One region of the Aeromicrobium phoceense genome, then DNA from elsewhere that is predicted to be linked to it. Evidence: riboswitches for the same ligand, from Rfam matches in the RefSeq annotation. Region 1 holds a riboswitch; each other region holds the start of a gene.
What was found. A riboswitch is a leader RNA that binds a small molecule or an ion and turns the genes downstream of it on or off. The one in region 1 is predicted to bind cobalamin.

Region 1 (3,266 bases):
TGGCGGCGCTGGAGCGCGTACCGGCTGGCGATGCTGAGCGCCACCTCGGCGGCCGCACGGGCGGAGCCACCCACGCTGACGCGGCCGCGGATGAGCGTGCCGATCATGGTGAAGAAGCGCGCGTTGAGGCTGTCGATGGGGGAGGAGTAGACGCCGCCCTCGTCGACGTTGCCGTATCGGTTGAGCAGGTTGTCGCGGGGGATCCGCACCTCGTCGAACATGAGGCGGCCGTTGTCTACACCGCCGAGCCCGCCCTTGAACCCGCAGTCGCTGGTGGTGACGCCCGGCAGGTCCTCGCCGGCCTCGTCGCGGATCGGCACGACGAAGCAGTGCACTCCGTGGTCCTCGCCGAGGGTGATGAGGCGGGCGAACACCGCGGCCACGCGCGCATGCTTGGCGGCGCCGCCGATGTAGTCCTTGCGCGCCGACGGCGTGGGGGAGTGGACCACGAACTCCTGCGTCGCGGGGTCGTACGTGGCCGTCGTCTCGAGGCTCTGCACGTCGCTGCCATGACCGGTCTCGGTCATCGCGAAGCAGCCAAGCAGGTCCAGGTTGATCAGGGCCGGGATGTACTTCTCGTGGTGCCGCTCGGTGCCGAGGTTCTCGATCGCGCCGCCGAACAGGCCCCACTGCACGCCGGCCTTCACCATGAGCGACAGGTCGAACTGGGCCAGCATCTCGATGCCCGTGACGGCCATCCCCGGATCGCCGGTGCCGCCGTTCTCGGTGCGGAAGCCCGCGGCGGGGATGCCCGTGGGGACGAGCTGCTTCATCTGGTCGAGCACGCGCTCGCGGGCCTCGTCGAGGGTGAGCGAGTGGTCGTACGTCAGGTCCAGCTGCGCCAGCTCCGCCCGGCTCTGCTCACGCACGTGGCGCCACTTGCCGTCGATGGACCGTCGAAGTTCCTCACCGAGACTCATGGGCACAGGCTAGTGGCGGCGGCCCACCACGACACGGCGAAGACTGGTACTCCTGAGGCATGACCTTCCTGTCCTCCCTGCTGCTCGCGGTGCTCGCGGCGGTCACGCCCGTCACGCTCCCGCCGGCCGGCGGGGTCGCCGACTACCAGCTCGGTGGGGCGTACCGGCCCGCCTCGAAGGTGGACGTCGTCGTGCGGGATCGCACCGAGAAGCCCGCGCCCGGCGTGTACTCGATCTGTTACGTGAACGCGTTCCAGACGCAGCCGGGCAGCCTGCGCTGGTGGAAAAAGAAGCACCCGAGCCTGCTGCTGCGCGACGGCAGGGGACGCGTCGTGCGCGACGCCGGCTGGCCCGACGAGGTGCTGCTCGACCTGCGCTCGCCGGGCAAGCGCGCGGCCGCGGCACGGGTGATGCGGACGTGGTTCGCCTCCTGCGCCGATCGCGGGTACCGCGCGGTGGAGCCGGACAACCTCGACTCGTGGACCCGGTCGCAGCGGCTGATCCGGCGGTCGCAGGCGCGGGCCTACGCCAAGCGCCTCGTCACCGCCGCGCACGCCGAGGGCCTCGCCATCGCCCAGAAGAACACCGCCGAGATCAACGGCCGCAGGCTCGGCTTCGACTTCGCGGTGGCCGAGGAGTGCGAGGTGTACCGCGAGTGCGGCCGGTACACGCGGATGTACGGCCGCCGCGTCATCGAGATCGAGTACACCGACAACGGCCGCCGCGCGTTCACGCGCGCCTGTCGCGCGCGCGGGTCGAGGATCTCGGTCCTGCTCCGCGATCGCGACGTCGTCCCGCGCGGCGCGAAGGGCCACGTCTACCGCACGTGCTGATCCCGCCCTCGACGAGAGGGAAAGTCGGGGCTCCCGGCCTGTTAGAGTGCGCCTGAACAATCACCTTCCGCAGTGCCAGGGGAAGCCGGTGCGAATCCGGCGCTGACCCGCAACCGTGAGACCGCCCCTCGGGACGGCGAGCCGGAGCACCTGCCTGTCGGAACCGGCCACACGCTGTCGAGGAACGCAGCGGGCGGAGCTGATGACATCGGCCCCTTCCCGTCCTGTGCAGCGGGAAGGAAACCCCCATGAGTACATCCCTGCGTCGACGCGCCCTCGCGGTGCTCGCAGGCGGCGCGGTCGCGGTGTCCACCGCCGTCGCCGTCGCCCCCTCCGCCTCGGCGGCCTCCACCCCGTCCACCTCCGCGGCGGGCCAGTGGCTCTCCGCGCAGCTGACAAACGGCGTCGTCCACAACGACCAGTGGGACTATGACGACTTCGGTCTCACGCTCGACGTCCTCGGGGCCCTGCGCGCGCTCGGCGTCCAGCCGGCCGTCCAGCAGACGATCCTCTCCACCGTCACCTCCCGCGTCGACGAGTACGTCGAGTCGACCTTCAACGAGGTCACGACGTTCTACACGGCGTCGGCCGGCAAGCTCCTGCTCGCGGTCGACGCCGCCGGGGGCGACGTCGCCTCGGTCGGCGGTCGTGACCTGGTCGCCCAGATCGAGGCTGCCACGAACGACGAGACCGGCGAGTCCAGCGACACCTACGGACTCTTCGGCCAGACATTCGCCACCCGCGGCCTGATCGCCGGCGACAGCGACGAGGCCGCCGCGTCGGTGGCTTACGTCGCGGCGCAGCAGTGCGCGGACGGGACCTTCCGTCAGGTGCTCACGGCGCCCTGCCCTGAGGTGCCGGAGATCGATACGACCACGGCTGCCCTCAACGCCCTGGTGGACGCGCGCGAGGCCGGACTCGACGTCGACGCTGCGGTCATCGACCGCGCCGTGGACGCAATCGCCGCCGCCCAGGCGGCCGACGGCTCCTTCGTCGGCAACGGCGTCCCCAACACGAACAGCACCGGCCTGGCCGCCGTGGCGCTGAGCCGCGCGGGTCGTGCCGCCGAGGCGACGAAGGCCGCCTCGTGGATCGCCCGCCACCAGGTCACCGAGGCCACGGGCGGGAAGCTCGCCTCGGAGACCGGCGCGATCGCCTACGACCGGGCGGCCCTGACCGCGGGCACCGCGGACGGCATCGACGAGCTCGCGATCGACCAGTGGATCCGCGCCTCGACGCAGGCGGCTCCGGCCCTCGCGCTGCTCTCGTCGCCGCGTGCCGCGGCGGCCGTGCCGCGGTTCGCCCGCTCGGGCGGCACCGTCAACGTCACCGCGAGCGGTCTCGCCGCCGGCTGGAGCAGCACGGCGCGTGTCGCCGGTGGCTCCACCGCCCGAAAGGTCGTGCCGGCCGCGGGCCGCGCCACCTTCACGCTCCGTGTCCCGAAGGGCACCGCCCGTCGCACGGTCGCTGTCTCCGACGCCACCGGCCGGACGGTCGCCACCACGTCGGTCCA
Region 2 (3,266 bases), 1.2 Mb from region 1:
AGCACAGGACGTCGTTCTCGCGCGGCAGCCGGGCCCGCGTCACGCCGGCGGCGACCATGTGCGCGTCGGTGATGATCGGGGCCCCCGACTCGAGCGCGGAGCGGGCCGCGGACACCAGACCGGGATGGATCACGAGGTCCCGGGTCAGGTCGGTCTGACCGCACGCGTGGATCATCCGGACCGCCACCTTCTCGGCGTCCGCGGGGATGCGCGACAGGTCGGCCTCGGCGCGGATCGTGGCGAAGGAGTCGACGTAGATCGCGGCGCCGTCGGTGACGTAGTCGTAGCGGCGCGACGGTGGGGCGAGAGTCATGCGTTCTCCAGGTCGGGGACGATCAGGGTGCGCCACGGCGTCACCACGAGGCGGTGCGCTCCGTGCGCGCGGACCTCGTCGAACAGGCGGGCGTCGAGCCGGCCGTCGGGCACCGGCAGGTGCCACGCAATGCGGCCGTCGACCTGCTCGATCCTGCCAAGGTCCGGGGGAGCGCTGCTCACCCGGGTGCCGGGGTGGGGCTGCGACGGCGAGGTGAGCAGCGCCGCGCCGCCGCCGAGGAGCTCGTCGACGTGCCAGGGCGACTTCGCCCGGGCTCCCGCGAGCTCGACGAACCGCGAGGCGAGTGCCGCAAGGGTCTCCGCGGAGGCGGGCAGGGGGACCACGGGGCCCCACGATTCGGTGCCGACACGGACCTGGGCGGTGTCCGCGTCGAGGGCGACGAGGCCCAGGTCGAGGTCCCGGTCGAGCACGTCACCACGCCCGTCGTCGAGGACGAACAGGAAGCGCCCGGCCAGGGCCGCGAGGCTCGGCTCGGCGCACAGCCGGCGGTCGAGCTCCTCGACGACGGGTCGCAGGTCCGCTCGCCCGCCGGACCGGCCGGTGAGCGGCGACGCCATGACGTTGCGGATGCGCTCGTGCGACGTCGAGGGCATCAGGCCCGTGGCCATGACCGCGTCCACGACGGCGTCGGACAGGCAGCCGTCGTCGTGCGGGATCGCCCGCACCTGCAGGTTGGCACGGCTGGTCAGGTGCACCGTGCCGTCGCCGTGGTCCCGGGCGACGTCGAGGAGCCCTCCGAGGGCGTCGACTGACACGGCACCGCCCGGGATGCGGACCCGGATCAGGGCGCCGTCGTCGGCGATCCACGGGCGCAGCAGGCCGGGGCACAGGTCGCGTCGAGTCCGTCCGGTCACCCGGTCATGGTGTCAGGCACCCTCCTGGCGACGCATCGGCGGACGGGCTGCTACGTTCGTGGCGCCAGTCAAACTCAGCGATGAGCCAGGGAACCCGGTGAGAGTCCGGGACTGACGCGCAGCGGTGAGGGTGACGGGCGGGGCACGAAGCCACTGGACCGAGAGGTCTGGGAAGGCGCTCCGTCCGGTCGATCCCGAGTCCGAAGACCTGCTGGCCCTCACGGCGACCGCCGTTTGGTCCACCGGGCTTCGCGAAAGAGCCCCAGACCTCGAAGGACCGCGTCCGTGCGTACTCCATCCCGTCGTCCCCTCGTCCTGCTCGTCGGTGCCGCGCTCGCGCTGAGCGCCTGCTCGAGCAGCGATGCCACCCCCGATGCCGAGACCGCCGCGGGCTACCCGCGCGAGGTCGAGAACTGCGGTCGCACGACCGCCGTCACGGCCCCTCCCGAGCGCATCGTGTCGCTCAACCAAGGTTCGACCGAGATCCTGCTGTCCCTCGGGCTCGCCGACCGCATGGCCGGCACGTCCACCTGGACGGATCCCGTCATGGAGGGCCTCGAGGAGGACAACGCGAAGGTCGAGCGACTCGCGGACAGCACGCCCTCGATGGAGCGGGTGCTCCAGACCGAGCCCGACCTCGTCACCGCCTCGTTCGCGAGCGTGCTCGGCCAGGGCGGCGTCGGCTCGGCGGACGCCTTCGAGAAGCTCGGCGTCCCGACGTACCTGTCGCCCGCCGAGTGCGAGGGCAAGGAGAACGAGGGCGACGGCGACGGCGCGCGCACCGGCGTCCTCGAGATCGACACGATCTACCGGGAGGTCACCGAGCTCGCCGAGCTGCTCGACGTCGAGGCGCAGGGCGAGGAGCTCGTCGCCAGCCTGCAGGACCGAGTGGCCGCAGCGTCCGCGAAGGCGCCGGAGGACGAGGTCACCGTCCTCTACTGGTTCGCCAACAGCGAGGCGCCCTACATGGCCGGCTGCTGCGGCGGGCCCGGCATCATCACCCGGGCCCTGGGCCTGAAGAACGTCTTCGACGACACGAAGTCCGAGTGGCCCCAGATCGGCTGGGAGACGGTCGCGGAGCGTGACCCCGACGTCCTCGTGATCGGCGACCTCACCCGCAAGAGCCAGACGGCCGAGACGGCGAAGGCCAAGATCGAGTTCCTCGAGACCAACCCGGTCACCCGCGAGATGACGGCGGTGAGGAACCGCCGCTACGTCGCCCTCACCGGCGCCGCCCTGAACCCCTCGATCCGCACCGTCGAAGGACTGGAGCAGGTCGCCGACGCACTGGCCGACTTCGGCCTCTCACGGTGACGACGACCCGGCGCGCCTGGTTCCTGGGCTCCGCAGGGCTGGCCCTGCTGGTGGCCTCGGCCTGCATCGCGGTCACGATCGGACCCTCCGACGTGGGTCCGCGGTCGGTCGTGTCCCTGGCGTGGTCGCGACTGGCCGGGGGCGAGTCCGGGCTGAGCCGGATCCAGGAGGGCATCGTCTGGGACCTGCGGCTGCCGCGGACGCTGCTTGCGGCGGCCTGCGGTGCCGGGCTGGCCGTGTGCGGCGTCATCCTGCAGTCCCTGCTGCGGAACCCGCTGGCCGACCCATTCGTGCTGGGTGTCTCCTCCGGTGCCTCGACCGGAGCCGTGTCGATCGTCGTCCTCGGGGTCGGTGCGGGCGCGGTGGGCCTGGCCGCCGGAGCGTTCGTCGGCGCCATCGGGGCCTTCCTGCTCGTGCTCGTCCTGGCCGCGGCGGCCGGCGGGACCACCGACCGCGTCGTCCTCGCCGGGGTCGCGGCCACCCAGCTGTTCTCGGCGCTGACGTCGTTCATCGTCTTCACCTCCGCCGACGCGGAGCAGACGCGCGGCGTCCTCTTCTGGCTGCTCGGGTCGCTGGGCAGCGCCTCCTGGTCCGACGTCGCGGTCGTCGGCGTGACGGTGGTCGGGGCCGTGATCGCGTGCCTGCTGCTGGCGTCGACGCTCGACGCGTTCGCCTTCGGCCAGGACAGCGCGGCCACGCTCGGCATCGACGTGGCCCGTGCGCGACTGATCCTGCTCGTCGTGACCGCCCTGACCACCGCGGTC
Region 3 (3,266 bases), 1.2 Mb from region 1:
CTCGTCGAGGTCGAGGTGCTGCGTGTCGATCAGGCGGGCGCCCTCACGGCAGTGCCCCAGGACCTCGGCGTCGAGATAGGTGCCCGCGTAGAGGCACACATCGGCGGTTTCCAGCAGGCGCACGGCGCGCAGGGTGAGGAGGTCGGCGGCACCGGGGCCGGCCCCGACGAAGTGGACGGTCATGAGTCTCCCTTGGTGACGGACCACTGGCTGACGGCGCGCGCGGGCGTCCAGCCGGTGAAGGATCCGAGCGGCTCGGCGCGCTCGACGTGCAGGCGGACGAGCTCGCCGCCGTGGCGACCGTACCGCTCGAGCAGCACGGCCTCGGTCTCGGCGGTGACGCCGTGGACGACGAGGCGGCCGCCGGGCCGCAGGGCGTCCCAGCAGCTGTCGAGGACCCCGTCGACCGTCGCTCCCCCGCCGACGAACACCGCGTCCGGCCGGTCGAGACCCTCGAGCGCCTCGGGAGCCGAGCCCTCGACGACCCGGAGCCCGGGGACTCCCAGGGCGTCGGCGTTGCCGCGGACGAGCGCGACGCGGTCGGGTCGTGGCTCGACGGCGATCGCCCGGGCACTGGGCCACGCGCGCATCCACTCGACGCCGATCGAGCCGCTGCCCGCGCCCACGTCCCACAGCAGCTGGCCCGGAGCCGGCGCCAGCCGGGCGAGTGCACTGGCGCGCAGGTCGCGCTTGGTGATCTGGCCGGCGTGCTCGAACGCGTCGTCGGGCAGGACTCCCCCGGCCGCCCAGCCCGGGCCGGAGCCGCGAACCTCCACGGCCAGCAGGTTGAGGCGGGGCACGTCGGTGATGTCCCAGCCTTGCGCCGTCGACGTGGCCCGCGACTCGTCGGTGGAGCCGAGGTGGCCCAGCACGACCAGCTCGGAGTCGCCCCAGCCCAGGTCGGTGAGCAGCGTCGCCACGGCCGCGGGGGTGGTCTCGTCACTCGACAGCACCAGCAGCCGCCGCCCGGCGGAGAGGGCCGGGACGACGAGCCGGACATCGCGCCCGACGACGCTGACGACAGTCACCGACTCGGCCGGCCAGCCCATCCGCGCCCGGGCCAGCGCGACCGACGACACCGCCGGGACGACGGTGACGCGGTCCGGACCGAGCAGCTCGAGCAAGGTGGTGCCGATGCCGGACACGAGCGGATCGCCCGACGCGAGGACGACGACCGGCTCGCGCGCCTCGTCCAGCAGGGCGGGGAGCCGCTCGCGCAACGGCGAGGGCCACGCGACCCGGTCCTGCCCTGCAACCGCAGGGATCGCGTCGAGGTGGCGCCGCCCGCCGAGCAGGGTGGCGGCGGCCCTCACGAGCGACCGTGAGGACTCCGGCAGGCCCTCCCAGCCGTCGGCCCCGACTCCGACGACGGTCACGTGCGCATCCATGGTCGAGCACCCTAACCCGCCGGGTCCGCAGGTCGGGCCCCCTGCCCGAGGCCTGCCGGCGGCGTCTAGGGTGTGGTCGAAGGTTCGAGGTGCCCCACGGCCGATGGCCACGGGGAGAATCTGGGAAGCCGGTGAGAATCCGGCACAGGGCCCGCTGCGGTGACTCAGGCACAGACCTGGGAAGTCCGAAGACCGGCCTCGATCCGACCCGCGACGCTGCCCGCGTCGCGGACCGTCATGGCAGATCGAGCGGGAGCCCTACATGCCAACGCAGTACCCCTTTTGTGCCGTCGTCGGCTCCGACGACATGACCCTCGCCCTCACCCTCGTCGCGATCGACCCGCTCATCGGCGGCGTCCTCGTGCGTGGCGAGAAGGGCACCGCCAAGACCACCACCGTGCGCGGACTCGCCGACGTGCTGCCGCCGGTCCGCGCCTACCGGGGTGATCGGTTCTCCATCGATCCGGCGGACCCCTCCGCCGTCTCCCCCGACGGACCGTTCGACGCCGGGACGCCCGTCGACGAGCGCCCCGTGCGGCTCGTCGAACTGCCCGTCGGTGCGAGCGACGACCGCGTCACGGGCTCGCTGAAGCTCGACTCGGCACTGCGCGACGGCGTGGTCGAGTTCGAGCCCGGTCTGCTGGCCCGCGCCCACCGCGGCCTCCTCTACGTCGACGAGGTCAACCTGCTGCACGACCACCTCGTCGACCTCCTGCTGGACGCCGCCGCGACCGGCCGGGTGAGCGTCGAGCGCGACGGCGTCTCGGTCGAGCACGCGTCGCGGTTCGTGCTCATCGGCACGATGAACCCCGAGGAGGGCGAGCTGCGCCCGCAGCTGCTCGACCGGTTCGGCCTGACGGTCGAGGTCTCGGCGCCGCGCGAGCCCGAGCTGCGCGTCGAGGTCGTGCGACGCCGACTCGCGTTCGACGCGGACCCAGCCGCCTTCGCGGCCGCGTGGGCCGACGAGCAGGACGCGCTGCGCGCACGCCTCGAGTCCGCCCAGGAGCTCATGGGCGACGTCTTCCTCGACGACGACGCGCTCATCACGATCGCCGAGATCTGTGCCGCGTTCGACGTCGACGGGCTGCGCGCCGACCTCGTCACCGCGCGGACCGCCGCGGCTCACGCGGCGTGGCAGGGGCGCACCCACATCACCCGCGAGGACGTCCGCGTCGCCGCGCGGCTCGCCCTGCCGCACCGCCGCCGTCGCAACCCGTTCGACGAGCCCGGCCTCGACGAGGACCGCCTCGACGACCTGCTCGGCGACGACGAGCCCGACCCGGGACCCGACGACGACGGCCCGGGTGGTCCGGACGGTTCGGGCTCGGATTCCCCCCAGGACGGTCCCGAGGACCAGCGCCCGGCAGACGCCCCCGACGCCTCCCCGAACCAGGACGAGCAGCAGCCGCAGCCGGCCGGCGCCGGCTCGGTCGCCGCGGCCGGGGACCCCACCCGGGCGCGACTGCTCGTGGTCCGCGGCACCGGCGAGGGACAGTCCGGGCGACGCTCCCGGGCCCGCACGCCGCAGGGCCGCGTCGTGGGCCAGCGGCCCGATGCGGCGTCCGGTCGCCTCCACCTTCCCGGCACCATCGCCGCGGCCGCCCCGCACCAGCGGAGCCGCGGTGGACTGGTCGACGGGCGTGGCCTCGCGCTCTCGCCGTCGGACCTCCGCCGCGCCGAGACGGTCGGTCAGGAGTCCAACCTCGTGCTGCTGTGCGTCGACGCCTCGGGCTCGATGGCCGCCCGGCGCCGCATGGAGCAGGTCAAGACCGCCGTGCTCTCGCTGCTGCTGGACGCCTACCGGCGCCGCGACAAGGTCGCCCTCGTGACGTTCCGTCAGCACACCGCCGAGGTCGTCCTGCCGCCCACCGGCTCGGT

Region 2: another riboswitch for cobalamin. It lies ahead of H1W00_RS10685 (ABC transporter substrate-binding protein); the one in region 1 lies ahead of H1W00_RS04815 (prenyltransferase/squalene oxidase repeat-containing protein).
Region 3: another riboswitch for cobalamin. It lies ahead of H1W00_RS10655 (VWA domain-containing protein); the one in region 1 lies ahead of H1W00_RS04815 (prenyltransferase/squalene oxidase repeat-containing protein).

The regions. Positions count from the first base shown of each region.
Region 1 covers NZ_JACEOG010000001.1:1,016,473-1,019,738, forward strand. Annotated here, with positions in the region: gene H1W00_RS04805 (acyl-CoA dehydrogenase family protein) at 1-920, opposite strand, end outside; gene H1W00_RS04810 (endo alpha-1,4 polygalactosaminidase) at 980-1,753, shown strand; cobalamin riboswitch at 1,774-1,925, shown strand; gene H1W00_RS04815 (prenyltransferase/squalene oxidase repeat-containing protein) at 2,002-3,266, shown strand, end outside.
Region 2 covers NZ_JACEOG010000001.1:2,211,871-2,215,136, forward strand. Annotated here, with positions in the region: gene H1W00_RS10675 (precorrin-8X methylmutase) at 1-313, opposite strand, end outside; gene H1W00_RS10680 (sulfite reductase subunit beta) at 310-1,188, opposite strand; cobalamin riboswitch at 1,238-1,418, shown strand; gene H1W00_RS10685 (ABC transporter substrate-binding protein) at 1,474-2,502, shown strand; gene H1W00_RS10690 (FecCD family ABC transporter permease) at 2,499-3,266, shown strand, end outside.
Region 3 covers NZ_JACEOG010000001.1:2,206,180-2,209,445, reverse strand. Annotated here, with positions in the region: gene cobM (precorrin-4 C(11)-methyltransferase) at 1-183, opposite strand, end outside; gene cbiE (precorrin-6y C5,15-methyltransferase (decarboxylating) subunit CbiE) at 180-1,388, opposite strand; cobalamin riboswitch at 1,459-1,603, shown strand; gene H1W00_RS10655 (VWA domain-containing protein) at 1,651-3,266, shown strand, end outside.